DNA from 3 places in the Citricoccus sp. genome. Region 1 is predicted to be linked to each of the others. Evidence: riboswitches for the same ligand, from Rfam matches in the RefSeq annotation. Region 1 holds a riboswitch; each other region holds the start of a gene.
The links. Region 1 has a riboswitch for glycine ahead of PLJ28_RS06515 (amino acid permease). Riboswitches for the same ligand answer to the same signal wherever they lie in the genome.
Positions count from the first base shown of each region.

Region 2: it holds a riboswitch for glycine, as region 1 does, so the genes downstream of both, cycA (D-serine/D-alanine/glycine transporter) here and PLJ28_RS06515 (amino acid permease) in region 1, are expected to answer to the same signal.
Region 3: it holds a riboswitch for glycine, as region 1 does, so the genes downstream of both, PLJ28_RS00550 (hypothetical protein) here and PLJ28_RS06515 (amino acid permease) in region 1, are expected to answer to the same signal.

Region 1 covers NZ_DAOMPX010000014.1:1,432-15,249, forward strand. Annotated here, with positions in the region: gene PLJ28_RS06490 (thymidine kinase) at 1-448, opposite strand, end outside; gene PLJ28_RS06495 (tellurite resistance/C4-dicarboxylate transporter family protein) at 445-1,530, opposite strand; gene PLJ28_RS06500 (transglycosylase domain-containing protein) at 1,545-3,683, opposite strand; gene PLJ28_RS06505 (acylphosphatase) at 3,877-4,152, shown strand; gene PLJ28_RS06510 (Na+/H+ antiporter family protein) at 4,272-5,606, opposite strand; gene PLJ28_RS06515 (amino acid permease) at 5,739-7,094, opposite strand; glycine riboswitch at 7,145-7,246, opposite strand; glycine riboswitch at 7,250-7,350, opposite strand; gene PLJ28_RS06520 (sugar porter family MFS transporter) at 7,415-8,872, opposite strand; gene PLJ28_RS06525 (NUDIX hydrolase) at 9,092-9,787, shown strand; gene nadA (quinolinate synthase NadA) at 9,862-11,223, shown strand; gene nadC (carboxylating nicotinate-nucleotide diphosphorylase) at 11,220-12,086, shown strand; gene PLJ28_RS06540 (cysteine desulfurase family protein) at 12,083-13,231, shown strand; gene PLJ28_RS06545 (phosphatase PAP2 family protein) at 13,250-13,818, opposite strand, start outside.
Region 2 covers NZ_DAOMPX010000135.1:45-2,848, reverse strand. Annotated here, with positions in the region: partial or broken gene PLJ28_RS15475 (glycine dehydrogenase (aminomethyl-transferring)) at 1-273, opposite strand, end outside; glycine riboswitch at 428-528, opposite strand; glycine riboswitch at 779-877, shown strand; gene cycA (D-serine/D-alanine/glycine transporter) at 1,029-2,510, shown strand.
Region 3 covers NZ_DAOMPX010000001.1:114,251-128,068, forward strand. Annotated here, with positions in the region: gene PLJ28_RS00545 (phosphoribosyltransferase) at 61-708, opposite strand; glycine riboswitch at 907-1,005, shown strand; gene PLJ28_RS00550 (hypothetical protein) at 1,160-1,504, shown strand; gene PLJ28_RS00555 (class I SAM-dependent methyltransferase) at 1,516-2,352, opposite strand; gene PLJ28_RS00560 (LysE family translocator) at 2,585-3,301, shown strand; gene PLJ28_RS00565 (hypothetical protein) at 3,477-4,673, shown strand; gene PLJ28_RS00570 (DUF899 domain-containing protein) at 4,707-5,420, opposite strand; gene PLJ28_RS00575 (DinB family protein) at 5,571-6,101, opposite strand; gene PLJ28_RS00580 (aminoacyl-tRNA deacylase) at 6,180-6,716, shown strand; gene PLJ28_RS00585 (DUF3253 domain-containing protein) at 6,808-7,077, shown strand; gene PLJ28_RS00590 (LssY C-terminal domain-containing protein) at 7,121-8,755, opposite strand; gene PLJ28_RS00595 (acyl-CoA dehydrogenase family protein) at 9,063-10,226, shown strand; gene PLJ28_RS00600 (C40 family peptidase) at 10,380-11,090, opposite strand; gene PLJ28_RS00605 (dihydrofolate reductase family protein) at 11,436-12,002, opposite strand; gene PLJ28_RS00610 (MsnO8 family LLM class oxidoreductase) at 12,101-13,117, shown strand; gene PLJ28_RS00615 (DUF1876 domain-containing protein) at 13,215-13,496, shown strand; gene PLJ28_RS00620 (amidohydrolase family protein) at 13,554-13,818, opposite strand, start outside.

The DNA of each region.
Region 1 (13,818 bases):
CCACCTCCTCCGCCAGGGCCATGAGCGCCGGCAGCGGTTCGAACGGCAGGCCGTCGAAGGTCACGCACAGCCCGGAGACCACGACCGTGAGCCCCTCCCCGGCCAGCCGCGTGACCACCGGGACCAGGTCGGAGCCGAAGAACTGGGCCTCGTCGATCGCCAGCAGGTCCAGGTCCTGGCCCGCCACGAGACCGGCCAGCCCGGCGGCGTCGGGCACGGAGCGGGCCGGGATGCGCTGCCCGGCGTGGGAGGCCACGTCCCGCGAGCCGTGCCGCACGTCCAGGGCGTGGTTGACCACCTCCACGGACAGTCCGGCCAGCCATGCGCGGCGGACCCGGCGCATCAGTTCCTCGGACTTGCCGGCGAACATCGGCCCGGCGATCACCTGCAGCTGACCGGTCCGCTCCCCCGCGAGGGCGAGCGGGCCGCTGCCCCACAGCCCGGTCACCGGGTGACCTCGCGGCGGGCACCGCGGACGACGCGGACCCAGGACCCGACCATGGCCAGCGTCGTGGCCGCCCAGGCCGCCAGGGCCACCCAGACCCACAGTTCCCCGACCCGGGCCACGATCGGCAGCTGGTCCGCCCGGCCCAGGTACATCCCGGCCACGGCGTACATGCCCAGCGGGAAGACGATGCTCCACAGCGTCGGGGTGTACCGCAGGGGGACCTTCTTCAGCACGTGCCGCCAGACACCGGCGGCGAAGAGCACCGGGATCAGCCACGTGGCGAAGCACCAGAGCACGACCGCGGCCCCCGCCACGAGGCCGCGGACGGCGTCCACCATCGGGGTGCTCTCCATCTCCACGATCCGCGCCCCGGCCACGATGGTGATGGCGATCGCGCCCATGGAGACCCAGTAGGGCGGCTGGAACTGCTCGGGCTCCAGCGGGTAGGCCAGCATCCGGTAGACCACCAGGATGGCCACGGCCACGTACAGCACCAGCCCGACCGACCAGGCGAAGACGGCCAGCATGGCCAGCCCCTGGCGCATCTCCGCCAGCTCGGGTTCCAGGGTGGCCGCCACCACGGCCACCGACTGCGCGGCGACCACCCAGATGAACCAGGTGCCGTTGGCGGCGGCGGTCACCGGCCGCTCGGACCGGCCCAGCACCGCGGCCCACGGCACGGCATAGCCCAGCAGCAGCCAGCTCACCGACCCGACCACGAGCAGCGCCGCGGCGGGCCCGATGATGCCGGTGCCGGCCAGCGAGGCTGCCAGCACGTCCGTGGCCGCCACGAAGGTGAACACGAGGAACGCCCTCGCGGAGTCGTGGAAGTCGGCCGCGTAGGCACCGCGATACGCCAGCAGCCGCCAGCCGTTGAGCACCACCAGCACGGCGTAGCCGACGGCGGCCAATACGATCAGCGCGGCAGAGAACCGGTCCCAGCCCCGCTGCGCCGCGCCGATGGACAGGATGCCCGTGCCCATCACGAAGGCGAAGTATCCCGGGGAGAGCCGCTCGGGCGTGAACCGGCGCAGCGAGGAGGACAGGGGTGGGCGCCGCGCAGGTCTCGTCACGGTGCCCATGGCCCCGATGCTAGTCAGCCGGTCCCGTTCCCGCCCATCCGGTAGCGCTCGGTGGAACCGGCGTCCGGGAACGGGGAGTCCGTCGGGGTGCGGAACGGCTCGGCCTCGACGCTGCCGGACGCCTGTTCCATGAAGTCCATCCACTGCGGCCCGGCCAGGGTGCTGCCCCAGAAGTGCTCGTGCTCCTGCCCGTTGACCCGGGTTCCGGCCAGGGTCTTCAGGTCCGTGTACCGCCCCACCCAGCTGGCCGTGGACAGCCCGGACGTGTAGCCGATGTACCAGGTGGAGGACTGGGAATTGTTGGTGCCGGTCTTGCCGCCCATCGGCACCCCCGGGTCCACGCCGGCCTCCTCCGCGTTGCGCCGGCCGATCTGGGTCAGCGTCTCGTTCAGCTGGGCCACCACCTCGGGATCGAGTGCCTGCTGGCAGTCCGGGCCGCCGACGTCGTACCGCTTGCCGGTCGAGTCCGTGACGGACTCGATCGCGCGGGGACGGCAGTACCGGCCGTCGTCCGCGAAGGCGGCGTAGGCCGCGGCCTGGGTCATGGGGGCGAACTCCTCCGAACCGAGGATGAAGGACGGGTTGCCCGGGTTCAGCGGCTGGCCGTCGTCCGCGCGGTGCACGCCGAGCCGGGTGGCCACGTCGGTGATGTCACACAGGTCCAGTTCCTGGGCCATGTTCACCATGACGGTGTTGATGGACCAGTACAGGCCGAAGTCGGCCGTCATCGGGCGCTTCATGTCGTCGATGACGTTGTTGACCTTCCATCCGCCCTCGTCCGGGATGGACACCGATCCGCCGGGCTGGCAGGAGGCGCGGAACTGCTCGCCCTGGCGCCAGTGGTCCTGGGAGGCGTCCACGAGGTCCGCCATGGACCGGCCGTCCTCCAGCCACGCCGCGGCCACGTAGGGCTTGAGCGAGGACCCGCCCTGGAAGCCGTTGCCCCCGCCCTGGGCGGCGTCCACGTTGAAGTTCAGCACGGTGTTGCCCCGGCCCTCCTCGGGTGAGTACCGCGTGTTCTGGGCCATCGCCCGGACGTTGCCGGTGCCCGGCTCGACCGAGACGAGGGCGGACCCGGCGCCCGAGGAGTCCGTGGCCGGGACGGTCTCCTCGACCGAGGCCTGGGCCTGCTGCTGGAGCTTCGGGTCCAGGGTGGTGGTGATCTCGAGCCCACCGCGGTGCAGCAGCTGCTCGCGGGACTCCGGATCCGGCCCGAAGGCCTCGTTGGAGCGGACCTCGTGCTGGACGAAGTCGCAGAAGTACGGAGCGGCGGAGGAGGAGATGCAGCCGGCCTGCTCGGGGTGGACGTCCAGGCCCAGGTCGCTGGCCGTGGCCTCGGCGTGTTCGGCGTCCGTGATGAAGCCCTGGGCCAGCATCGAGTCCAGCACCACGTTGCGCCGCTCCACAGCGGCCTCCGGACGGGTCTGCGGGTTGTAGCCGTTCGGGGACTTCACCAGCCCGGCGAGGGTGGCCGACTGGGCGATCGTCAGCTCGGAGGCCGGCACGCCCCAGTAGTACTGCGCCGCGGCCTCCACCCCGTAGGTGCGCCCCCCGAGCAGCACGATGTTCAGGTAGCCCTCGAGGATCTCGTCCTTCGTCATCTCCTGCTCCACCGAGACGGCGAGCTTCATCTCGCGCAGCTTGTCCATGTACGTCTTGGTCCCGGAGATCGTCAGCTTCTCCTTGCCGCTGAGCATGTCCGCGTTGATGAGCATGTTGTTGACGTACTGCTGGGTGATGGTCGAGGCCCCCTGCTCGGAGTCAGTGGAGGCGTTGTTCACGAGCGCACGGCCGATGCCCTGCGGGTCCACGCCGCCGTGCTCGTAGAACCGCTCGTCCTCGATCGCGACGATCGCCTCCTGCATGTTCGGGCTGATCTGGTCCAGGCCCACCGGCTTGCGGTTCTCCGCGTAGAAGGTGGCCAGCTCGGTGCCGTCCGAGGCCAGCACCCGGGACGGAACGCTGATCGGCTCCTCGCGCAGCGCTGTGGGGAACTCGTCGAGCAGCTCGGAACCGGTGGCCACGGTGGCGCCGCCGGTCGCGGCCAGGGGCAGGGCCAGCCCGGCCACGAGGATCCCGGCCAGGACGCTGGCGCCGAGGAAACCCAGGACCTTCCCGGTGGTGGTGGACAGTGCAGAGCGGACAGAACGCATCCGAAGACCCTCTCAACCGATCCTGACCGCCGGCTGGTCATGAGCCCAGAGCGCGCTGGTGGTGCGTGAGTCGGGTCACGGTGGTGCATGCCCCCGAGGACGTCGGCCGCGGCGGACACCGCACCCTCGCGTCGGCCCCGGTCCCGTTCGTAGGCTGGAACCCGACAGGAGCGCCGAGGTGGAGGGAGGACGCATGGAGGCGGTACACGTGCTGGTGTCCGGCACCGTGCAGGGCGTGGGCTTCCGCGCCACCTGCCGGCGGGCCGCGGCGTCGGCGGGGGTGACCGGCTGGGTCCGCAACCTCGACGACGGCCGGGTCGAGGCGCTCTTCGCCGGTCCCGCCGCGGCGGTGGAGGCCATGGTCGGGTGGTGCCGGTCCGGACCCGGTGCCGCGGAGGTCGAGGCGGTACGCGTCGACCGCCTGCAGGCCCCGCCGTCCGGCCTCCCCGGGCGCTTCGAGGTGCGCTGACGCCCCTGCCCGCCGCCCGTCATGGCCCGGAGGACATCGCCCCCTGCGGACCCGCACGGACGTGTCCCCTGGACGCGGACGGATCCTCCACCCGCCCCTCGCCGGCCGTTCGTCGGCGCCTACAGGACCAGGGCGGCGATGATCCCGCCGAAGAACAGCGGGATGTTGAAGTGCAGGAACGTGGGCACGCAGGTGTCCCAGATGTGGTGGTGCTGGCCGTCCACGTTCAGCCCCGAGGTCGGGCCGAGGGTGCTGTCCGAGGCGGGCGAGCCGGCGTCGCCAATGGCTCCGGCCGCCCCCACCAGGGCGGCGGTGGCGAGCGGGCTGAACCCGACGGCGGCGCACAGCGGCACGAAGATCGCCGCCAGGATCGGGACGGTGCCGAAGGACGAGCCGATGCCCATGGTCACCAGCAGTCCGACGACCATCATGACCACCGCCGCCAGCAGCCTGCTGTCCCCGATCCAGCCGGTCGCGGACGTCACGAGCTCGTCCACGGCGCCCGTCTCGGACAGCACGGACGAGTACCCCGAGGCCACCAGCATGATGAAGGCGATCGTGCCCATCATCGTCACGCCGCCGTGGGCGAGTTCGTCGGAGGTGCGCCAGCGCTCGCCGCGGAAGACGAAGATCACGAGGATGCCGCCGAGCGCGGCGATGACAAGCGAGCCGAACGCGATCTGGAGCACGAGGGTGACCGCGAGCCCGATCAGCACGACGACGTGCTGGCGTGTCCAGCCTGACTCATGACCCGAGCCCTCCGCACCGTCGTGCGAGGGACCGAACGCGAAGGCGGTGAGGTCCGGCGCGGCGTCCCGGTACTCCCGCGCCCGGCGGTAGCTGAAGAGGATCGCGATGACCAGGCCGATGACCATGCTGGCGACCGGGATCGCCATGGCCAGGGAGATCTGCCCGAGCTCGACGTCCATGCCGTACTTGGCCATCTCGTCGAGGATGATGTTCTGGAAGATCAGGCCGAATCCCAGCGGGATCAGCATGTAGGGGGCCTTCAGGCCGAAGGTCAGCGCGGTGGCGACGGCCCGGCGGTCCATCCTCATCCGGTTGAACACGCTCAGCAGCGGCGGGATGAGGATCGGGATGAAGGCGATGTGGACCGGGACGATGTTCTGCGACAGGCAGGCGAGTCCGGCGATCCCGAAGAGGGTCATCGCCCGCCGGCCGGAGATCAGCGGCAGGATCCGGCGGATCAGCTTCCCGGTGATCCCGGAGCGGGCGACCATGACCGACAGGATGCCGAGCAGGATGTAGCTCAGGGCGGTCTCCCCCTGGCCGCCGAGCCCGTCGACGAGGATGGTCACCGTCTCATCGGGGGTCAGCCCCGCGAGCAGTCCCGCGACGAGCGTGGCGATGAGCAGGGCGACGATGACGTTCACGCGGGCCAGGCTCAGCGCGGCGAGCACGAGCACGGACACGACGACGGGATTCAACAGCACAGCGGGGACGACCTCTTCGGTGGCGCGGGCGGCGTGATGGCGCATCCGCGCCCCGAAGAGTGTAGCCGGAGTACGGGTCTACTCACCCGCAGCACGGTGCCCTTACCGGTGACCCGACGGCGGCGGGCCCGGTCAGCCGAACAGGCTGAGCAGGATGCCCCCGACCGCCACGATGCCGGCGATGACCACGAAGACGTTCGAGATCGCGCCCCGGAACGGCGCCAGGGCGGGGACCTTCCGGATGGCGTACATCGGCATCAGGTAGAGCACGGCCGCGATGACCGGCCCGGCCAGTGATTCGATGAGTCCCAGGATGCTCGGGTTGAGCACGCCGGCGATCCAGGTGCTGGCGATGAGGAACACGCTGATCCCGATCCGCAGTCCGCGGTCGGAGAAGCGCCGGGACTGCGGGTCCACCATCCCGCGCATGATGCCCTGCGCGCCCTCGAACGCCCCGAGCCAGTGGCCGAAGAAGGACGAGCCGATGGCCGTGACAGCCACCGCCGGCCCGAGCCAGGCGATGATCGGCAGGCCCATGACGTTGGCCAGGTGGGAGAGCACCGGCAGGTTGGCGTCCTTGGCGGCCTGCAACCCCTCGGGGCCGAGGGCCAGCACGCAGGACCAGACGAAGCCCATGGTGAAGACCACCAGCAGGATGGAGGTGACGCGCAGGACGGAGGAGGCCTTCTGCACCGAGCCCGCCCCGTAGCGCTGGCGCAGGGACACCGAGAACTGCGAGATCGCCGGGGAGTGGTTGAACGCGAAGACCAGCACGGGGATCATCAGCCACAGGGACATCGCGAAGTCGCCGGCGGCGGGCACGGCCCCGAAGCCCTCGAAGGACCAGGACGGGATGAGCAGCAGGGTGACGGAGAACAGGACCGCGATCAGCGGGTAGACCAGCCACTGGGTGACGATCAGCATGACGCGCTGGCCGGCCACCATCACGGCGGACATCAGCAGCACGAGCACCCCGGAGAGCAACCAGCGCGGCCACGGGTCCATGCCCAGCTGGTTGACCATGAGGCTGTCCACGGTGTTGGTGATGCCGACGCCGTAGATGAGCACGATCGGGAAGATCGCCAGGAAGTACAGGATGGTGACCAGGCGTCCGGCGGCCTCGCCGAAGTAGTCCCGCACCACGCCGGTGATGTCACGGTCGGCCCGGGGCGAGGCGACCACCATGCGGGACAGCGCCCGGTGGGAGAAGTAGGTCATCGGCCCGATGATCAGCGTGGCGATGATCAGCGGCCACATCCCGCCCAGGCCGGCATTGATCGGCAGGAACAGGACGCCGGCGCCCACGGCGGTACCGAACAGGCCGATCGTCCAGCTCGAGTCGAAGCGGTTCCAGCCCGGCGCGGCGGCCGTGCCGTCCGGACGGCCGGGTGCCGGGCTCTCGAGGGTCGGGGCTGCGGCGGGGGCGTGGCCGGCTGGTCCGGCCTCGGTCCCGACGGCGACGGGCCCGGTGGGGCGGCTGGGTTCCATGGGTTCTCCTCAGGTGGACGTGGGACGGTGGTCCCCTCGTGTCCTCCCCGCTCTGTCCATGGACCTGAGAGTTTCGCGTCGTGCCGGCCCGGAGCCGGTCGGCCGCTTGCCCCGTCGGTGGTCGCGCGTGGGTGTGGCGACGCTTTCCAGAGGTGCCCAGCGATCCGGTACGGGGGCCTGAGAGATTCCCGGGGAGGGCTTGCTCCTTCGGCGTCGCGCATCTTAGGTGGTGCGGGATCTCTCCCGGACCGCTCAGTGGCTGATTCCGGGAGACAACTGTAATGCACCTCACACGGGTGCGTGAAATCGCGGCCGGGTCCTCACCGCGCGGGCGTGCTCCTGCGGGACTTCCGGACGATGCCGGTGTCCTGCATGTCCTCGAGCTCGCGGCCCTTCGTCTCCGGGACGAAGCGCCAGACGAAGAGGAAGGACAGCACCGCCATCACCGCATAGAGCCCGTAGGCCACGGTCAGCCCGATCTCGGCCAGCCACGGGAACGTGGTGGAGACCGCGAAGTTCGCGGCCCACTGGGCCGCCGCGGCCACGGCGAGCGCCCCGGCGCGAATCCGGTTCGGGAACATCTCCCCCAGCAGGACCCACACCAGGGGCCCCCACGTGGCACCGAAGAAGACCACGAAGGCGTTGGCCGAGATCAGGGCCACCGTGGACCACGGCTGGCCCAGCTCTGCGGCCGTGGTGCCGTCGGCGCCCTGGACGACCTGCGCGAAGGAGAAGGCCACCGCCATCAGGCCCAGTGAGGCCGCCATGCCCAGGGACCCGACGAGCAGCATGGGGCGCCGCCCCACCCGGTCCACCAGCAGGATGGCCACGATCGTCACCAGGATGTTCGTGACCGACGTGATCACCGTGATCGTCAGGGCGTCGGACTCCCCGAAGCCCACGGAGCGCCACAGCGTGGTCGAGTAGTAGAAGATCACGTTGATGCCCACGAACTGCTGGAACACGGACAGGACGATGCCGATCCACACGATCGGCCTCAGGCCCATCGCCGGTCCGCGCAGGTCGCGCAGGGACTCCCGCCGCTCGGACTCCAGGGTGTCCTTGATCTGCTCGATCTTGAGGTTGACCCGTTCGATGCCGGTGAAGTCGTACAGGACCTGGGCCGCACGGTCGAGGTCACCGCGGGCGACCAGGTACCGGGGTGACTCGGGCAGGCGGAACGCGAACGCCCCGTAGAGCACCGCCGGCACGGCCTCGGCCATGAACATCCAGCGCCAGGCCTCCAGTCCCCACCACAGCGTCTCGGCCGCGCCCCCGGCCAGGTTCGCGAAGAGGGCGTCGGACAGCAGTGCCACGAAGATGCCGGTCACGATGGCCAGCTGCTGCAGGGAGCCCAGCCGGCCCCGGACGCCGGCCGGGCTCACCTCGGCGATGTAGGCCGGGGCGATCACCGAGGCGGCGCCCACGCCCAGGCCGCCCACGACCCTCCAGATGATCAGGCTCCACACGTCGAAGGCCAGCCCGGAGCCGAGCGCGGAGACCAGGAACAGCACCGCCGCCAGCAGCATGACTCGGACCCGGCCGAAGCGGTTGGCGACGGGACCGGCGAACCAGGCCCCCAGGGCGCAGCCGATCAGGGCCGAGGACACGACGAAGCCGGTCAGCCCGGGTCCGAGTGCGAAGCCCGACTCGAGGGCGTCGACGGCGCCGTTGATCACCGCGGTGTCGAAGCCGAACAGGAAGCCACCCAGGGCGGCGGCGATGCAGATGCCGATCACGCGGATGTTCACGCGGTCGGCGGGATTCTTCGGCGTCATGACTTCCTCCGTGGGGGCGTGACCGGATGCCCCACCCTACTGCCGCTCCATGCCAGGGCGCAGGTCCTGGGACCCGCGAGGCCTGGGACCCGCCAGGCCGGGCCCGGGCCCGCGCTCCGGCCGCCCGCAACACTCTCCCCTTCGGGTCACTCCGACTGTAAGATGGATCTCAGTCAACTTAGGGTCATCCAGACCCTAAGTGGGAGGACGGGAGTCAGGGTGGATCAGCACACAGCCCGGTTGGCGGTGTCCACCGTCATCTTCGCGCTGCGTTCCGAGGCCGGGGACCCCCCGGCCCTGTGGACCCCCTTCGTGCGCCGCACCCGGGAGCCCCACCTGGACCAGTGGGCCCTGCCCGGCGGCTGGCTGCCGGACGCCGAGCCGCTCGAGGACGCCGCCGCCCGGACCCTGGCCGAGACCACCGGACTGCGCCCCAGCTACCTCGAGCAGCTCTACACCTTCGGCGCCCTGGACCGCTCCCCCACCGGCCGCGTCATCTCCGTCGTCTACTGGGCCCTGGTGCGCTCGGACGAGGTGACCGACGCCGCCGTGGGGAACAACGTCCAGTGGTTCCCGGCCGATGACCTCCCCGCCCTGGCCTTCGACCACAACGCGATCGTGGACTACGCCCTGCAGCGGCTGCGCACCAAGGTCGAGTACGCGCGGATCGCGCACACCTTCCTGGGTGAGACCTTCACCCTGGCCCAGCTCCGCTCGGTCCACGAGGCCGTCCGGGGCCAGCCCCTGGACCCGGCGAACTTCCGCCGCTCCATCACCGCCTCGGCGGACATCGTCGAGACCGGCGAGCGCCTGGCGGGCACCCCGCACCGGCCACCCCGGCTCTACCGCTACCGGCAGTTCACCCCGGGCAGCACCGACCCCATCCCCACCGAGCAGACAAGGACCCTCTCGTGACCACCACCGCCGACTCCCCCGCAGTCACTCCGCCGGACCGCTCCGGTTCCGGCCTGTCCCCGCGCGGCGCCTCCGTGCACCGCACACTGGACCTCATCGCCACCGGTTCCACGGGTGGCTCCTCCTGCTCCCCGGACCTGACGGCCGGGCCCTGGACCTTCGACGCCGGCACCCCCGGGTACGGACCGGGCGCCTCGCAGCAGGACGCGATCCCCGCCGGTGCACCCCGGCAGGGCGCGCTCCCGGAGGAGTACCAGCGCGCCTCCGACGAGGAGCTCCACGAGCGGATCCGCGTGGCTAAGGAGACCCTGGGCGAGAGGGTCGTGGTGCTCGGCCACTTCTACCAGCGCGACGAGGTGGTGGCCCACGCGGACTTCGTGGGCGACTCCTTCCAGCTCGCCAAGGCCGCCAGGACCCGCCCGGAGGCCGAGGCCATCGTCTTCTGCGGCGTGCACTTCATGGCCGAGACCGCGGACCTGCTCTCCACCGAGGACCAGGCGGTCATCCTGCCGAACCTCGCCGCGGGCTGCTCGATGGCGGACATGGCCGACCTGGACTCCGTCGCCGACTGCTGGGAGCAGCTCGAGGAGGTGTACGGCACCGCGCCGGACGAGGCGGGCCGCGCTCCGGTCATCCCGGTCACCTACATGAACAGCTCGGCCGCCCTGAAGGGCTTCGTGGGCGAGCACGGAGGGATCGTCTGCACCTCCTCCAACGCCTCCTCCGTCCTGGAGTGGGCCTTCGAGCGCGGCCAGCGGGTGCTGTTCTTCCCGGACCAGCACCTGGGCCGCAACACCGCCAAGGCCATGGGCATCGGCCTGGACCGGATGCCGCTGTGGAACCCGCGCAAGCCGCTGGGCGGCAACACCGAGGAGGAGCTGCAGCAGGCCAAGGTCCTGCTGTGGCACGGCTTCTGCTCGGTGCACAAGCGCTTCACCGTGGACCAGATCGCCCGGGCCCGCGCCGAGCACCCGGACGTCCACGTGGTCGTGCACCCCGAGTGCCCGATGCCGGTGGTCGACGCCGCGGACTCCGCCGGCTCCACGGACTTCATCGTCAAGGCCATCCAGGCCGCCCCGGACGGTTCCACCTTCGCGATCGGCACCGAGATCAACCTCGTCCAGCGCCTGGCCGCGCAGTACCCGCAGCACACCATCTTCTGCCTGGACCCGGTGATCTGCCCCTGCTCCACCATGTACCGCATCCACCCCGGTTACCTCGCCTGGGTGCTCGAGTCGCTGGTCGCCGGTGAGGTGGTCAACCGCATCCAGGTGCCCGCCGACGTCGCGGACCCGGCGCGGGTCGCCCTGGAGCGGATGCTCACCGTCGCCCCCGCCGCCCGTCCGGTCCCGACGCCGGCCGGTCCGGACGCGGGCGGGGCCGCGGCCGGTGCGGACGCCTCACCCGCGGGACCGGCCACGGGGGCGACGCGATGAGCGCCTGGTCCCAGCCGGTCGGGCGAGTCCAGGTCGAGCGGATCGTCGCCGCGGCCCTCGAGGAGGACGCCCCCTGGGGCGACCTCACCTCGGAGGTGCTGGTGCCGGCCTCGGCCACGGGGACCGCGCGACTGGTGGCCCGTGAGCCCGGCGTGCTGAGCGGCACGGCGGCGTTCACGGCCGCCTTCCGGCTCGTGGACCCGGAGCTGTCCGTGAGCACCTGGGTCCAGGACGGGGCGGCGTTCGAGGCCGGCACCGTGCTGGCCGAGGTCAGCGGCCCGGCGCGCGCGATCCTGCGCGGCGAGCGGATCGGCCTGAACTTCGTCCAGCGGATGTCCGGCATCGCCACCGAGACCTCGCGCTACGTGGCCGCGGTGGCGGCCACCCCCGCGCGGATCGTGGACACCCGCAAGACCACCCCGGGCCTGCGCGTCCTGGAGCGCCAGGCGGTGCGCGACGGCGGCGGCCACAATCACCGGCACTCCCTCTCGGACGCGGTGATGGCCAAGGACAACCACCTGGCGTTCCTGGCCGGTGCCGGCGTCAGCCTGACCGAGGCACTGGTGCGGGCCCGGCACCTGCTCCCCCACACGGCCCACCTGGAGGTCGAGGTCGACCGGCTGGACCAGATCCCGGACGTGCTCGCCGCCGGGGTGGACACGATCATGCTGGACAACTTCACCCTGGACGAGTTGCGCGAGGGCGTGGCGATCATCGGCGACCGGGCCATCGTGGAGGCCAGCGGCGGCGTCAGCCTGGACACGGTCGCCGACATCGCCGCCACGGGCGTGGACGTGATCTCCGTGGGGGCGTTGACGCACAGCGTGCGGTCCCTGGACCTCGGGCTGGACGTGGGGACGTGATCTACCTCGACCACGCCGCCACCTCCCCCGTGCGGCGCGAGGCGCTGGAGGCGATGTGGCCGTACCTGACCGGGGACTTCGGCAATCCCTCCAGCCACCACGGCCTGGGCGAGTCCGCCGCGGCCGGGCTCGAGGCCGCCCGGCGGTCCGTGGCCACGGTGCTGGGCGGGCGCGCGGCCGGCGTCGTGTTCACCGGCAGCGGCACCGAGGCGGACAACCTGGCCGTCAAGGGCATCGCCCTGGGTGCGCCGCGCGGCCGGCACCTCATCACCACGCCGCTCGAGCACGAGGCGGTGCTGGCCTCGGTGGACTACCTGGTCCGCGCGCACGGTTTCACCGCCGATCACCTCACCCCGGACGAGCACGGTCTCGTCTCCCCGGCGGAGCTCGCCGGGCTCATCCGTCCGGACACGGCGCTGGTCTCCGTGCAGTACGCCAACAACGAGATCGGCACCGTCCAGCCCATACCCGAACTGGCGGCGGTGGCGCGGGAGCACCGGGTGCCGTTCCACACGGACGCGGTGCAGGCGGCCGGTTGGCTGGACCTGGATGTGGGGCGCCTGGGCGTGGACGCCCTGAGCCTGTCCGGGCACAAGGTCGGGGCCCCCAAGGGGGTCGGCGTCCTGTGGGCCCGCAGCCGGCTGGCCCTGGAACCCGTCGTGCACGGCGGCGGCCAGGAGCGCGGCCGGCGCAGCGGCACCGAGAACGTGGCCGGCGCCGTGGCCCTGGCCACCGCCCTGGCGGCCGCCGAGGCCGAGCGGGCCGGCGTCGGGCCCCGGGTGCGCGCCCTGCGGGACCGGTTCGTCGAGCAGGTGCTGCGCGAGGTGCCCAGCGCGCGGCTGACCGGAGATCCGCAGCGGCGGCTGCCGGGGACGGCGTCGTTCGTGTTCGCCGGCACGCACGGGGAGGCCGTGCTGCTGGAACTGGAACGGCGCGGGGTCGTCTGCTCCTCCGGGTCCGCCTGCGCAGCCGGCTCGGATGAGCCGTCCCACGTGCTCACGGCGCTGGGCGTCCCGGCCGGACTGGCCAGGACCGCGGTGCGGTTCACCTTCGGCCCTGACTCCGCGGAACAGGACGCGGAGCTGGCGGCGAGCGCCGTGCGGGACGCCGTGGTGGCGGTGCAGGGGCTGCAGACCGCGGGCTGACCCGGCCCGCCCGGCCGCTCAGCCGGCCACGCCGGTCCATCCGCAGAAGGCCAGTCCCACGACGATCCCGACGATCGAGCCGAGCACCACCTCGGCGGGCTCGTGCCGGGCCAGGCGCACCCGGGACCAGCTGACGCCGAACCAGAGCGGGACGAGGACGGCGAGCAGTGTCCAGGCCCCGGCGACGGCGGGGACGACCACGGCGGTCAGCGCACCGATGAGGGCGTGGACACTGACCTTGATGCGGGTGTTCAGGGCCATCACCACCAGCAGGGTGCCCACGGCCAGGACCACCGCGGCCCGCATCACGGTGCCGGTGGGCACGAGGAAGGCCAGGGCCGCCCCGAGGAGGATGGACCCGAGGGCCAGGGCGTAGAACAGATGCCGTTGGGTCCGGTGGACGATGAACTTGTCCGTGACCACCTTCCGGTGTGTCATCACGAGGGAGATGGCCTGCGGCACGACGGCGATCGGCACGACCGTGAGCAGCGCGCTGCGCGCCCAGTGGGGATCGGTGTGCACGGCCACCACCACGAGGACCACGGCGACCAGGACGAAGGGGCTCGCCGCCTCCGTCAGGACCGTGG
Region 2 (2,804 bases), on a different contig from region 1:
CTGGCCGATCATCTGGGTCTTGAGGACGTTCTTGGAGGCCATCTGCCGCAGGTCCGCCAGGACCTGGGCCTCAGAACGGGGCTCGGGCAATTCCAGCCGATCCTGTTGGCGGATGTCCACCGGCACCGCCGTGTCCACCAACTCGTCGAGGCTGTCGTACCCCAGGGTGCGCAACATCTGGGTCGCTGCCTGCGGGCCGGGACCGATGTGACGTTCGGCGAAGGAGTGGTCGCTGAGCTCAGCGGCGGTGGGGCGGGCTGGGGTGATCGTCATGAGAGGAACTCCAGAGGTCTGCGCGGTCTCCCGCGGTGTCTATGGGTTCCTCCCCGATCTGTTGCACAGCCTGAGAGTTTCCGTCCCACCCGGACGGGGTGGGACTTGCTCCTTCGGCGAGCACGGAGAACTCCGCACTACTTTCCAGATGCGCCTCGGTGCGGCGGTACGGGGGCCTGAGAGTTTCCCGGGGAGGAAATTGCTCCTACGGCGCCCGACCACGAATGCTGGACGGGACTCTCCCGCCGCACGTGAACGGCCAGACTATGTGATTGCAGTCACAGCGTATACGTACTTTCTGCCGAGTGCAACGGCACTCGCATTCACGTCATCCTGGGTCACACAGGTCCTCCTCGCCGCGGTCCTGCTGCGGATGCCCCTGTCTCACCGCCCCCGCAGCCGCCGGGCCGTGCGGAGCAGGATTCGGTGCGGAAATTCGAAAATCCATTGTGCGCCGAGGTGACTGTCACCTAGGATGTGAGGGCTGTCACAGTCGAATGGCCGTTGACGTGCGGCGGGAGAGCCCCGACCAGAACACCGGTCGGGCACCGTAGGAGCAATTCCTCCCCAGGAAACTCTCAGGTCCCCGGACCGCCGCACCGAGGCATCTCTGGAAAGTAGCGCGGAGTTCTCCGTGCTCGCCGACGGAGCAAGTCCCACCCCCTCCGGGTGGGGCGAAACTCTCAGGCCGTGCAACAGAGGGGGAGGAACCCACGGACGACGCGGCACACCGCGCAACTTACTGGAGTTCCTCAATGACCCTCACCCCAGCACGCCCCGTGAGCACTACCGAGCAGTCCCCGCATCTGGAGCGGGCCCTGTCCAACCGGCACATCCAGCTGATCGCCATCGGCGGAGCCATCGGCACCGGCCTGTTCATGGGCTCGGGGAAGACCATCTCGGTGGCCGGGCCCTCGGTGATCTTCGTCTACATGATCATCGGCTTCATGCTGTTCTTCGTCATGCGCGCCATGGGCGAGCTGCTGCTGAGCAACACGGACTACAAGAACTTCGCCGACTTCGCCGGTGACCTTCTCGGGCCCTGGGCCGCGTTCTTCACCGGGTGGACCTACTGGTTCTGCTGGGTCGTCACCGGGATCGCGGACGTCGTCGCCATCGCCTACTACGTCTCCTTCTGGTGGCCCGACCTGCCCCTGTGGATCCCCGCGATCGCCTGCATCGCGTTGCTGCTGGGCCTGAACCTGCCCACGGTGAAGGCCTTCGGCGAGACCGAGTTCTGGTTCGCCCTGATCAAGATCGTGGCGATCGTGGCCCTGATCGTCATCGGCCTGGTCATGATCATCACCGGGTTCGAGAACGATGGCGTCCAGGCCAGCTTCGACAACATCTGGACGCACGGCGGCATGTTCCCCACCGGCTTCATGGGCTTCGTCGCCGGGTTCCAGATCGCCGTCTTCGCCTTCGTCGGCATCGAGCTGGTCGGCACCACCGCGGCCGAGGCCAAGGATCCGGAGAAGAACCTGCCCCGGGCGATCAACTCCATCCCGGTGCGCATCCTGCTGTTCTATGTGGGTGCGCTGATCATCCTGATGGCCGTGAAGCCCTGGACCGCCTACAGCGCGGATGAGTCACCGTTCGTGGGCATGTTCGCCCTGGCCGGGCTGGTCGGCGCGGCCGGGGTCGTGAACTTCATCGTCCTGACCTCCGCCACCTCCTCGGCCAACTCCGGGATCTATTCCACCTCGCGCATGATCTACGGCCTGGCCACGGAGGGCGACGCCCCCAAGGCCTTCGGCCGGCTGTCCTCCCGGAAGGTCCCGAAGAACGCGCTGCTGTTCTCCTGCATGTTCCTGCTCGCCGGCGTCGCACTGCTCTATGCCGAGGGCAGCGTGGCCGAGGCCTTCACCCTGGTCACCACCGTCTCGGCCCTGTGCTTCATGTTCGTGTGGTCCATCATCCTCGTCAGCTATCTCGTCTACCGCCGTCGCCGCCCGCAACTGCACGCCGTGAGCGCGTTCAAGATGCCCGGCGGTACGTTCATGCCCTACGTGGTGCTGGCCTTCTTCGGGTTCATCATCTGGGCGATGACCACCCAGGCCGACACCCGGGCTGCCCTGCTCGTCACCCCGGTGTGGTTCCTGGTCCTGGGCCTCGGTTACCTGAAGCTGCGCCGCAACCCCGAGCACGCCGCCCTGCGCGCCCTCCACGAGGCCAAGGTCCGCCAGGAGCTCGAGGACCGGGACGTCCACGCTCAGGATCCGGCCCTCGCCCCCTGAACCGTCTGTCCCGCCACCGAGATCTCGCCATCCCGTCCGTCCCACCCAGGCCGCCACCTCGGCGGGCTGGGTGGGACGGACAGCGGTACCCACCGGCCCGGGCGGAGAGTGCCGTCCCCACGAGGCCGGTGTGGGGTGAGGGCGAAGACCTCCAGACGATGCGCGGACGCGCAGACCGGTACCTGCGCCGAGGAGCAGAACCACCCTCCGCGGTGCCTCCACCGTCCGGGGGCGCATCGGGGGACCGTCGGCATAGCGCCGGCGATGACGGCGGGGTAGGTTGCTGGCATGACG
Region 3 (13,818 bases), on a different contig from region 1:
CGTCCCACAGTAGGGAGGGCCGTCGCGTCCGGGAACACCCGGTCGCACCGGGCCGGGGGTTCAGCTGCCGCGGGACAGGATCGCCGCGACCGTCTCGTCGTCGACGGCGGCGAAGTCCCGGTAGTGGGCCCCGACGGCCCGGAAGCCCCGGGGGGTGGCCAGTACCTCGATCTCGTCGGCCTCGCGGCTCATGAGCATCGAGTCCACGGTGGTCCGCGAGGCAACCGGCACGGCCAGCACCACGCGCGCCGCCCCGAGGGCCCGGGCCACTCTGCAGGCCACCCGGGCGGTGGAGCCCGTGGCGATGCCGTCGTCGACGATCATCGCGGTCTTGCCCGTGAGGTCCAGCGGCTCCCGGCCGGCACGGAAGAGCCGCGCCCGGCGGTCCAGGGTCTGCTGCTCGCGGCGTTCGACCAGCGCCACTTGCTCCTGCGTGACCCCGAAGTGCCGGATGGTGCCCTCGTCCTGGAGCCGGACGCCCTGCTCACCGATGGCACCCATCGCGAGCTCCGGGTAGGAGGGCACCCCCAGCTTGCGGACCATGATCACGTCCAGCGGTGCGCGCAGTTCCCGGGCCACCACTTCCGCGACCGGCACCCCGCCGCGGGGCAGGCCCAGCACCACGACGTCGGCGTGCCCGGCCCAGCGCGGGGCGAGCCGCGCTGCGAGCTGGGCACCGGCGTCGTATCTGTCCTGGAATTCCGGCACGTCCCCTCCCTGGGATGGGCTGTGGGTCGCCCCCAGCGTAGGCGCGCCGGTCGTGGCACTGGAAGGGCCCCCGACCACCCGGCGTTCCCGGCAACGGCCCGGATGACCCCGTGTGACGAGATTCACGGCATATTTTGCATACAAATCAAATGCCTGACTACACTGTGATCGCAATCACAGCAGAATAGCCGTTGCCGTTGAGGTGTGGCGGGAGAGTCCCGTCCGGCACCACCGGTCGGGCGCCGTAGGAGCAATTCCTCCCGGGAAACTCTCAGGCCCCCGCACCGCCGCACCGAGGCACATCTGGAAAGTAGCGCGGTCTTCGCCGTGCTCGCCGAAGGAGCAAGTCCCGCCCCGCCCGGGTGGGATGGAAACTCTCAGGCCGCGCAACAGATCGGGGAGGAACCTACAGACGACGCGAGAACGATCGCAGACCCCAGGAGTTCCCCGGATGACGAATGCACGTGCATGGCCCGGTCTCACCCCGGGCGGTGAGGCCTCCCCGGCCGGCCGCCCCACCGGCCCCGGCGCCGCGGCGGAGCAACGGTGCGCCAAGATCGCCCAGGCCGCGGCCACCGGACTGATGACGCACCGGGACGTCGAGGACGCCCTCGTCCGCATCGACGGCCCCCGGCGCGCACCGCGGCTGTGGATCGAGTGCTTCCTGTCCCCCCACGCGGACGTCACCCGCACCACGGAGGTGGTCGTCGGAGTCCGCGAACAGCTCGAGGCCATGCTCGACCTCACCTTCGACACCGTCGAGATGACCATCCGGAACGTCACCGTCCCGGGGTAGGCCGGCCTCGGTTACCTCCGGGTGGCCACCGTCAGCAGGTACTCGATCTCGAAGCGCGCCCGGTCCTCGGTCCCCACGTTCGCCTCGTCGAAGAAGGCCTGGAACGCCTGGTCGAATTCCTCGGCACGGCCCTCGCCCTCGGCGTTCCTGCGGACGGTGATCGTGGGGCCGTAGGACGCCTTGAAATGCTCGGCGAATTCGCGCGGCGTGCCGAAGGCGGTGACCTCGAGGGTGCCCCGGCTGGCGGAGTCCACCGCCACCCGATCACCCAGCAGGGCGCGCTGGTGCTCCTCGGTGCCCCACAGCGGCGCCGGCTGCACTCCGGGCGGGGGCGCCGGGGCGAAGGGCTTCATGGTGCGGAAGAGCCCGCCCACCACGCCCTCGGGCGTCCAGCTCAGCAGGGCGATCGTCCCGCCGGGCCGGCACACGCGCACGAGCTCGTCGGCGGCCTCCTGGTGGTGGGGGGCGAACATCACGCCGATCGAGGACATCACCACGTCGAAGGAGGCGTCCTCGAAGGGCAGGTGCTCGGCGTCGGCCTCCACCCACTCCAGGTCGAACCCCTGCGCCTCGGCGCGCAGCCGCCCTGCGTCCAGCAGCTCGGGAGTGAGGTCGACGGCGGTGACCCTCGCCCCCGTGGCCGCTGCCGGCAGGGACGCGTTGCCCGTGCCGGCACCGACGTCCAGGACGCGCTGGCCGGAGGTGACGCGGGCTGCCTCGACGAGTCTCGGCCCGAGGGGGAGCAACCACGTCTCGACCATGCCCGGGTAGTCACCCGAGGCCCACATGGTGCGGTGCCTGGACTTCAGGTCGCGGTCGGCACCGGGTTGGCTTGCTGTCTGGCTCATGACGGGTTCTCCGGAGTCACTGGGATGTGCTGGACGGCCGGCTCGCCAGGGCGGGGATGCCCACCCACCGGTGGCGGGTCATGCGGCACCAGTATCCCACCGGGGGCGTCCGGCAGACAGGAACGAGGCGCTGCCCTCCCCGCGGGCTGGGCCCCGGGAAGGGCCGGGACGGGGGGCCGGGGACCACCTGATCTCCTCCGGTCCGGCGACCCTCCCTGACTACACTGGATCGGTGACGATCCTGGACGCCCTGCTCGCCTTCACCGTGGTGGCCGGCCTGCTGACCCTGGTGCCCGGACTGGACACCGCCCTGGTGCTGCGGTCCTCGCTGACCCGGTCCCGCCCCTACGCGTGGGCCACCGCCACCGGGGTCGCCACCGGGGCCGTGGTGTGGGGCATCGCCGCCGCCGTCGGGGTCTCCGCCCTGCTCGCGGCCTCAGAGCTCGCCTACCGCGTGCTGACGATCACCGGGGCGGCGTACATGCTCTGGCTGGGTGCGTCGATGATCTGGTCCTCGTTCCGCGGCACCGGGAGGGACCCGGTGAACACTGCCGTGACGGGTGCCGCCTCCCCGGGCGAACCGGGGGGCTGGGGCGCCGGCTCCCCGGCGCCCGCCGACCCTCCCTGGCGCGGCTGGCTGACCGGTGCCGGCACCAACCTGCTCAACCCCAAGGTCGGCGTGTTCTACATCGCCACCATCCCGCAGTTCCTCCCCGACGGCGTCTCGCCCCTGCTGATGGGTGCGGCCCTGGCCGGGGTGCACGCCGCGCTCACGATGAGCTGGTTCGCCGTGCTCATCATCGGGGGCGGCTACGCACGCCGCTGGCTGTCCAGCCCGCGGTCCCTGGCCGCCATCGACCGGGTGACCGGCCTGGTGCTGATGGGCTTCGGCGGCACCCTGCTGGCCGACGCCCTCACCGGTCCGGCTCCGGCCGCCGCCCGCGGATGACCGTCCTCCGGTGCTGACGCCTGCACGCCGGGGTGCCTGAACGGCGTCCTCGACCCGCCCGATGAACTGGTGCGGGGAGCCGCCGGGAGGAGTACATTGCGGTGCAATCACGCGCACGGGCCACCGGCGCGGGGAGCCAGCGGTCAGGCCGGGGGCCTGGACAGGAGGCCCATCGGTGCAACGGACCCGCGCGGTGATCGCGTCACTGCTCCCCCTGGTCCTGCTGACGTCCTGCTCGGCGCCGGAGAGTTCGCACTGCGTGCTGGACCCGGGGCGGATGCCCGAGGGCTGGCGCCCCTCCGGCACGGTGCAGCAGGCCCTGGTGGCCGAGCCCTGGTCCGTGACGGAGTCCGGGGAGGCGGCCTTCTCGGTGCGCCGGGGCATCGAGGAGATGGTCGACCTCTACGAGCGGCGGCCGGGGGCCGCCGAGGACCTCTGGGAGGACTCCGTGGCCTCCCTGATCGAGGTGACGTACGCGAGCGCCAACACCGCCGACGTCGACCAGATGGCCCGCGACGGCGCACGGGAGAACCTCACGGACCTGGTCCAGCCCTTCCTGGCCCGCGATCCGGGGGCGCTCACGTGCTCCGACTACGGATCCGTCCTGCCGCTGGCCATCCACGCGCACAACCAGTACCAGGCGAACGACGCCCGGGTGGAACACATGGTCGGCCTCGCCAACGCCGCTCTCGCCCGGTGCGACTCGCTGTCCGCCGCGATGGAGCTCGACTACGAGCCGATGCTCGCCTCCGGTGAGGCCTCCCTGGGGGACGCCTTCGACCTGGTGATCTGGACCCTGCTCCTGATCGAGGCACAGGTCGTCCCCGGCCTGGACGTGCCGCCCGAGGCCCGTGATCTCCCCGCCAGGGCATGGCGCTTCCTCCAGGACTATCCGCTGCCCGGGGCCGCGGAGTTCCCGGAGGGGGCCGACGACGGGACGTTCATCGAGACGGCATACCTGGCCACGCACATCGCCTACATCCCCACGGGCAACCATCGGTACCCGATCTACGTGGAGGATGCACCCACCGTGTACGACTTCCACCGGGAGAACTTCTATCCCGTCCTGCAGATGGGCGAACTCGACCTGGTGGCCGAGTTCGTGGACTCCCTGCGCCAGTACGGGTGCACGGCGGAGAACGACCTGCAGGTGCGGGACGGGACGCGCTACCTGCTCAACGTCTTCCACGCGGGCGGTGACCGGTGGATGACCTACCGGGAACCGGGGGAGACGACCGCGGACGCCGAGGACTACGACCTGGTCCACAAGGCCTGGACGGCCGTGCTCGGGGTGCGGGAGCGCGAGATCGAACCGCCCGATCCGGGCACCTACGGTGGGGTGGTCCGCAGCTGGCTGCCCGCCCCCGAGTGACCGCGACGGCCGGGTGTGGCTGGCCGCTGCGCGTCACCCCCGGCCGTACCAGCGCGCGATGTCCGGGGAGTCCGGCCATCCCGCGTAGGTCTCGCCCTGCGGCCACCCCTCGGGCACGTCCTGCCACTGCTCCTGCCGGCCGTAGGGCAGCGCGTCGATCAGCGCGAACGCGGCGGAGAACTGCTCGATCCCCCGCCCGGTGGTGTGCCAGGTGCGGTACACGTCCGCACCGTCGCGCAGGAACACGTTGAGCGCGAACCCACCACCCGGCGGGGCGTCGACGTCGGCCCCGAAGTCGCTGTGCGCCGTCGAGTACCAGGTCATCTGGTTCCCCACCTTGCGCCGGTAGGCGAGCGCCTCGTCGATCGGGCCCTGCGTGACGACCACGAACCGGGCGTCGTAGTTGTCGAGGAAGTCCAGGCGGGTGAACTGCGAGGTGAAGTAGGTGCAGCCACCGCACTGGAAGTCCGCGCCGGGCTCCCACATGTGGTGGTAGACGATCAGCTGGCGCTTGCCCTCGAAGACCTCGGCCAGGGTGATCGGGCCGAAGGCCCCCTCCAGCGTGTACGGGGGCAGCTTCACCGCGGGCAACCGGCGCCGCTGCGCGGCGATCGCGTCGAGCTCGTGCGTGACCGCCTTCTCCCGCCGGCGCAGGTCGTCGAGCTCGGCCTGCCACGTCGCCCGGTCCACGACGCGCGGCAGGGCGGGAGCCCGGTCCTGGTGCTGGACCGATTCCGTGACGGACATGGTGTCCCTCCTGGGTTCAGGCCGGGGCCACCGCGGTCCCGGTGATGGGACCACGCTAGGCCGGGCATGGCCCACCGGGCATCTCCGTTCCTGCGGGATGCGGTCGGCGGGACGGGTCGGTTCCGGCCAGGCCCGGAGCGCGCCCGCCGGTCAGCCGCGCACGTCGTGCAGGTGGTGCTCCATCTCGTGACCGATGTACTGGCCGAGCGAGGCGACGGTGAACTCCACCCCGTCCGAGCGGCGGCCCGTCCGGTCCCGGGCCCCGGCGGGCACGGACTCCAGGACGCTGACCGTGCGGCGCGTGGTCCGCCCCAGGTCCTCCCACGTGGTGCCCGGGTCCGCGGCCCAGTAGGCGAGCTTCACCGCCATGGCATCCCCGTCCCAGTCGGCGAACTCGGGGGCCTCCTGGTCACGGATCGCCTTCACGCGTTCGCCCAGCAACCGGACCATGTCCCGCACGTGGCAGGCGTACTCCAGCGGGGACCACACCTGCTCCGAGGGTCGCCGCGCCGCGTCGGGACGCTCGAGGACCGCCCGCCATCGCTCCGTGCCTGCACTGATCCGCCGGGCCGTCTCGGCCGCGTCGAAGGGCCGGAAGCCGCACTCCTCGCAACCGTCGGTGATGACGAAGGTCCAGTCGCGGTCGTCGCCGGGGACAGGGGCAGGGGCCTGGGAGCTCATGCCCCCATCCTGCACCCGTGACCCGACCCCGTCGAGGGGAGTCGAGGTGATGGGTCCAGCGCTGGGTACGCTGACAGCGTGAGCACCCCAGAGCCCGGCCGGCCCACGGGCCGGCCCGCCGGCCTGCCCTCCCTCGAGGCCTCCGGCATCGAGTACGCCCTGACCGAGCACGGCCCCGTGTCCTCCCTGGCCGAGGCGGCCGCCGCCCGCGGGGTGGAGCCGGGCCACCTGGTGAAGACGCTCGTGGTGCGACGCGGTGAGGGTGACTACGTCTTCGTGCTCGTCCCCGGCACACGCGCGATCGCCTGGCCCAAGCTGCGTGCCACGCTGGGCGTCAACCGCCTGTCGATGCCCTCGGCCGAGGAGGCCCGGGCGGTCACCGGTTATCCGCGCGGCAGCATCACTCCCTTCGGCTCGACGACGGCCTGGCCCGTGATCGCGGACCTCACCCTGCGCGGGCGGACGGTCTCCATCGGGGCCGGCGCCCCGGGTGCGGCCGTCACCGTCGACGCCGACGCGCTGATCGCGGTCCTGGCGGCCGACGTCGCTGACGTCACCGAGCCGGAGCCCGGGACCTCGTCCCGCACGCCTCGGCCGAGCCCGAGGAGACCGTGACGGGCGGCCGGCCGGGGTGGCGGCGAGCGGAGCGGGGGTGGGCGGACCGGCGTCGCTGGTCCCCACCCCGGACGTGCTGGAGACTGGGGTCGTGAGCCCGCATGAGGACGATCCACCGCTCGAGGAGTTCCGGCGCACGATCCTCGACCTGCTCTCGCGCCGCCGGGCAGGTGCCACGATCTGCCCGAGTGAGGCGGCCCGCGCCGTGGCCGGTCCCGGGAACGACTGGCGCCCCCTGATGGACGAGGCCCGCTCCGCGGCCGCGGGTCTCGTGGAGGCCGGGGAGGTGGTCATCACCCAGCGCGGCGAGGTGGTGGACCTCGCCACGGCCCGCGGACCCATCAGGATCCGCCGGGCCTAGCACCCCCCGGACCCACCGGCCGGGTGCGTTCAGGCCGTCTGGCTCACTCCGACTCCCGTTCCGCGAGGCCCGCGTTCCGGCGTCGCAGTCGCCGCGCCGTCGGCAGGACCGGCACGAGGAGGAGCCACGAGTACGCCGCGAGTTCCGGGCTCACGAACGCCACGGGCACGCTGCCGAGGAAGACCGCGGGCACCGGCCAGGCGCCGTGCAGCACGTACCGGTACAGCTCGGCGTCCACCTCGGGAACAATCAGCGCGGCCCGCCAGGCATGCCGCCAGATCAGGCTCAACGTGATGTACACCCCCGCCGTCACCACCGCGTAGAGCACCACGGGCCAGGGGGAGGTCCTGCCGCCGTAGTCGCTGAGCAGGCTCGTGGGCATGGGGAGCAGGGCGATGAGGAACAGCAACAACAGGTTGAGCCACTGCAACCGCACGTCGTACCGGCGGATGACGGTGAACTTACGGTGGTGATTCATCCAGGCGGTCCCGATGACCGTGAAACTCAGCACGTAGGCGAGGAATTCCGGCAGGTGGGCCGCGAGGGCCCGGTCGACCTGCTGCGGGTCGAGGTCACCGGGCAGGATCAGTTCCAGCACGAGCAGGGTCATGGCGATGGCGAACACCGCGTCGCTGAAGAAGACCAGCCGGTCCAGAGACGTTCCCGAGCCGAACAGGCTCCGGTGCCGCTCGGCCGGCGACCCGCCCCGTGCCGGGTCTACCGGAGCCCGCGTGCACGCCGGGCCGGACGGTGACGCGACGTCCGCCGCCTCGGTCGTCCCCCGGGACTCACCCGCCGGCGGGGACTCGAGGGGTGACGCCTCCGGCACCGCGACCGTCCGCAGGTCGACAATGGGCAGGTCCCCGTCCGTCTCGATCGCGTCCCCGCCCCCGTTGCGGGTGTGATACCCCGTGGTGAAGTGCCTGACCACGTGGACCGCGGCGCCCGCCGAGCGCAGCGCCGCGACGACCAGGTCCCGTTCCTCGTCCGTCCGCTCGGCCACCTTGTGCGTGATCTGCAGGGTGAACAGGGACAGCCCCACCCGGCGGTCGAAGGTGGCCGCCCCGACCAGGTCGGCGTCGAAGCCACCGGGCAGCGTCCAGCCGGGCGGACAGGCCCAGAACCGCACGTGGTGCCGCTGGGCGGGGCTGCCCGCCACCTCGCGCTCGAACGCCAGGTCCTGACGGCGGCCGAACACGAACAACGGGCTCACCGGGGCCGCCGGATAGCTGCGGCGGAGCAGGGACGCCCGGGTGATGCCCCACCCCGTGGACAGCTTCAGCGGGTCCGCGGCGGTCCAGCCGGCCGCGCGCAGTGCCGCGGCCAGCTGGTCCGCCGTCCCCAGGACGGCCAGGTTGACCGGGTCGCCCAACAGCCCATCGGCCGTCCGGGCCCTGCCGATGAAGTAATCGGGCACGTAGACCCGGGACAGCACGCGGTTCAGCTGCGGCAGCAGGACGTACGCGCAGAGCACCCAGAGGAGCAGGAAGCCCCAGACGAGGCGGCCATGGGTGTCGAACTCCTCGAGGACCAGGTGGTAGACGCCCAGGCCCACGAGGGCGGTGACGGCCAGGCGCAGCACCCGGTGGCACCACAGCAGGACGGTGGCGCGGGCGCTGTGGCGTCCCGACGGTTCCGGACCGTCGGGAGACATCCGGTGGCTGCTCTGCGTGTCCATGGTCTGGCCGGCCCTGCCGGCCCCGGCTCGGGGCCGTGCGGTCACCCTATCGGTCACCGTGGGCCACTGCACCCCTCGCTCGGCGCCTCGGTTGGAGCTCGTCCTGATGCGGCACGAGGCCCGCCGCCGGCCCGCTGGAGCCCCCCGCGGGCCCGGTCGACAGGACAGGTGCGGCACCCGGTGGTGCCGCACGTGTCCGGCGTCGTCGCCATTGCCCCGAACCGCTCCCGGTGCATACGGTGCCCTGACAGGGACGACGCCTCCCCTCCGCCTGTCGTTCCCGCACCGTACCGACCCAGGAGTTCCCGTGGCCGCCACCTTCCGCACCCCCGCCTATGTCTCCCCATGGCTGAAGGACGAGGTGGCCGACGTCGCCGATCTCGCGCGCTCCTTCTTCGCCCGGGAACTCACGCCCCACACCGAACGCTTCGCCGCGCAGCACCAGGTGGACTCCGGGACGTGGCTCGCCGCCGGGCAGGCCGGACTGCTCTGCATCTCCGTTCCGGAGGAGTACGGCGGCGGCGGAGGCGGCTTCGCCCACGAGGCCGCGGTGCTGTGGGAGCAGGGCAAGGCCGGGGACGGGTCCCTGGGGTACTCCATCCACTCCACGATCGTGGCGCACTACGTGCTCGCCTACGGCTCGGAGGAGCAGAAGCGCTCCTGGCTGCCGCGGATGGCCAGCGGCGAGCTCATCGGCGCGATCGCCATGACGGAGCCCTCCACCGGTTCGGACCTGCAGAACATCCGCACCACCGCCCGGCTCGAGGACGACCACTACGTGATCAACGGGTCCAAGACCTTCATCACCAATGCCACCCACGGCGGGCTGATCATCGTGGTGGCGCGGACCGGCGGGGAGGGTGCGCGCGGGGTGTCCCTGATCGCGGTGGAGACCGAGGGCCTGGCCGGGTTCGAGCGCGGGCGGGTGTTGTCCAAGGTCGGCCAGCACGGCCAGGACACCCGCGAACTGTCCTTCACGGACGTGCGCGTGCCGGCGTCGAACCTGCTGGGCGAGCGGGAGGGCCAGGGGTTCTACCAGCTGATGGCCCAGCTGCCGCAGGAACGGCTGGCGATCGCGATCACGGCGGTCGGCTACGCCGAGCTGGCGTTCGAACTGGCGCTGGACTACACCCGCCAGCGCGAGGCGTTCGGGCAGAAGGTCTTCGACTTCCAGAACACCCGGTTCACGCTGGCCGAGGTCAGCACCGAGGTCCTGGTGGCCCGGACCTTCCTCGACCACTGCGTCGCCCTGCACGTGGACGGCCAGCTCGATGCCGCCATGGCCTCGCGCGCGAAGTACTACTCCACCGACCTGCAGGGCACGGTCATCGACCGCTGCGTGCAGCTGTTCGGCGGGTACGGCTACATGCTCGAGTATCCGATCGGCAGGCTGTACGCCGATGCCCGGGTGCAGCGGATCTACGGCGGGACGAACGAGATCATGAAGGAGCTCATCGCCCGCAACCTGTGAGACGGACGCGCACCGCCCCCGGTCCCGGCCCCGGCCTGGGCCTCCGTCGCCGCCCCCGTCGATGCCCGGGACGGTCCAGGGCCCGGCCGTCCGCATCGCGGACGACCGGGCCCTGGACCGTCAGGATCCCGCAGGGATCCCGGAGGGTTCTGGTCAGTACCGGACGGCGGTGCCGAGCATGTTGGTGGGGCTGTAGTTCAGGTTGGTGACGGACACGCCCATCTGCGGGTTGCGGGCGTGCGCGATCTTGCCATCGCCGATGTAGATGGCCACGTGGTAGACACCGGAACCCGAACCGTTGTTGGACCAGAACACGAGGTCACCCACCCGGAGGTTGTTCATGGAGACCTTCTGCCCCCCGGAGAACTGCGCCGAGGAGCCCCGCGGGATGCTCTTGCCGGCCTGGGCGAAGGCGCTCTGGGTGAAGCCGGAGCAGTCATAGGCGGTGGGGCCGTTGCCGCCCCAGCTGTAGTAGACGCTCGGATCGGCGGCCTTGGCGGTGGCCCACTGGGCCACGTCCGCGCTCCAGCCGCTGGCGGAGGAGGTGGTGTAGGACGCCAGCTGGTAGGTCGCCTGGGACGAACCGGTGGAGGCCGGGGTGTAGTCGTACGACCCACCGGCAGCGGAGGTGGCGGCGGTGGAGGTGGAGGACGAGTCGCCCGCGCTCCAGTTGTAGCCCTGCTGGGCCGAGTAGTCGACGGTCGCGGCGCCGCCGTCGTTGGCCGCGGCCGGGGCCACACCGGCGATGGTGGCTCCGGCGACGGTGGCCAGACCGGCGACGCCGACGGTCAGGGAACGACGACGGTGAGTGCGGCGGGCCTGCTTCTCGGCGAGGAGGCGGGCACGGCGGGAGGAGTAGGTCATGGGATGCTCTCAATGCTTCGCGTGTAATCGGATCGTTACATACCGTACACGAATGTTATCGAGTCGCAACCTTGCGTGTCCCTGTCCATCACCTGGATGTTTCCTGAAAGTGCCATGCAGGAGGCCACAGCGGGCGCGCGCCCAGGTCCACGCACGGCCCTTGACGTTACCACTTCGTGATTCTCGCGTCGTCCGGGTCGGGGACATGCCGCGCTGACCGGTGGGTTCCCGGTTCCGCGATCACCCGGCGGCCACGTTCCGGGCCCTGACCGTCAACGTGCGGACCGGACAGTTGACGGTCCGCACGCTCGGCGCGGCGGTGGCCGCGACGGGGAGGTCGCGGGCTCAGGAGCCCCGGGACGACGACGGGGTGACGTCGTAGACCAACCGGGCCCACTCGCCGATCTTCTCGGCCGAGCGCAACCGCAACCGGTCCCACCGCGCGTCGCCGGCGAACAACGGCTTGCCGGAGGCCAGGGTCACCGGCGCGAGGGTCAGGCAGACCCGGTCCAGGGCGTCCGCCTCGAGGAATTGGGCGGCGAGCCTCCCGCCGCCCATCATCCAGATGTCGCCGGCACCGGCGGCCGCCCGGATCTCGGGGAGGTGCCGGCCGACGTCGCCGTCCAGCACCCGCACGTCCGCGCCCTCGGGAACCGGCAGCTCACGGCTGGAGAAGACGAACAGCGGCTGGCGCCCGAGGTACTCCGGCCACTGCTCCGGGTGGGCCATCAGGTCCTCGTGCTCGAGCACCCACTCGTAGGTGGTGGAACCCATGACGATCGCGGTGGCCGACTCCATGAAGGGCGTGAGGTCGGGCTGCTCCCCCGGGATGGCGAACAGCCAGTCGAGGGAGTCGTCCTCGGTGGCCAGGAAGCCGTTGAGCGTGCACGCGGTCTCGTAGATGACGGCCATGGCCGAACCGTAGCAACCCGGTCCCCGGCACCGCTGCCCCTGGACGGCTACTCCTGAACCCCGGCAATATCCCCGGTCCGGATCGTGTTGAGGCTGGTATGACCGCCCCTGGCCCCTCCCGCGTGCCCGTCTCCATCCTCGACCGCGCCAACTCCCTCGCGGGCTGCACGGAGGCCGAGGCCCTGGACGCGGTGGTGGACCGGGCCCAGCGCTCCGAACGGCTGGGCTTACGGCGCTTCTGGGTGGCCGAGCACCATGGCGTCCCGGGCATCGCCGGTTCCACGCCCACCGTGCTGATGGCCGTCCTGGCAGCCCGCACGCAGTCCATCCGCATCGGTTCGGGCGGGGTGATGCTCCCCAACCACCAGCCCCTCGTGGTCGCCGAGCAGGCCGCCACCCTCGAGGCCCTGTTCCCGGGGAGGATCGACCTGGGGCTCGGCCGCTCCCTCGGCTTCACCCCGGCCGTGCGGCAGGCGCTGCGCACCGGTGAGGACGCCGCCCGCGACTTCCCCGGGGACCTGGCGGAACTGACCGGTTTCCTGCGGGGCGAGTCACCCTTCGCCGCGCGGCCGCGTGACCACGCCGCCACGCCGCTCTTCGTCCTGGCGAACGGCCAGGGACTCACCACCGCCGCACGAGCCGGGCTGGCCGTCGTCGTGGGCGGGCCCGCCCTCTTCCCGCGCGACGGGCACGCCACGCACCCGGGCCTGGACCTCTACCGGGAGCAGTTCCGTCCCTCGCCCTGGTACGCCGAGCCATACGTGATCGTCTCGGCCAACGTGGCGGCCGCGGACACCCGCGAGGCGGCCCGCCGGTTGTTGCTGCCCGAGTCCTGGGCGCTGGCCCGGTCCCGCTCCCAGGGTGAGTTCCGGGCCCTGGCGGACGTGGACGACGTCGTGGCCCGGCTGCACGGCGAGGGCGTCACCGGACGCGACCGGCAGCGGGTGTCGGAGAACCTCGAGCGGTCCATCCACGGGACGCCCCGGGAGGTGCGGGCCGGCGTCGAGGACCTGATGCGGTTCACCGGAGCGGATGAGCTGATGGTGACCGGGGGCATGAGCGACCTCGAGGGCCGGCGCCGCTCGGACGAACTGCTGGCCGAGCTGTTCTGCTGAGAGGACCCGTCTTCCGGCCATGGACACGTGGACGCGCACGGTCCTACCCTCGTCTCATCCCCGACCAGACGCTGAACGACCACCTGGAGGGAACACGATGACACACACCTGGAGAATCTCCGTCAACCTGGTCACCACGGAGGACCCCACACCGGACGAGCGCGTCACCACGGCCCACGCCCAGCTCACCACCACCTCGGGGACCACCCTGGAGGGGTTCGGCCGGGCCCGGCGCAACCCCGTGGACCGCGACGTCCCGGAGATCGGCGAGGAACTGGCCACGGCGCGCGCACTGCGGGACCTGGCAGACCGGCTCCTCAACGCGACCTCGGACGACCTGTCCGCGATCGAGCACCAGAGGATCCACCTGTACAAGTAACCGTCGGCCCCCCGGCCGCTCCGCCCCGCCCCGGTCCCACCGGCCTGCAGGCGGTGGTCAGCGAGCCGTGAGCCCGACGAGCCTGCGCGGCGTGTGCCACAGCGCGCCGCGCATCCAGTCGTCGTCCATGCCCCACGCTGCCAGCGCCTCGATCTGGTGGCTGTAGGAGTAGGGGATGGACGGGAAGTCCGTTCCGAGGACGACCTTGTCCCGCAGGCCGCCCAACGTCTGCGGGTAGTCCCGCGGCGCCGGGTGCGTCCGCTGCATGTACGAGGTCCCGACCATCGTCGTGTCCAGGTAGACGTTCGGGTGCCGCGCCGCA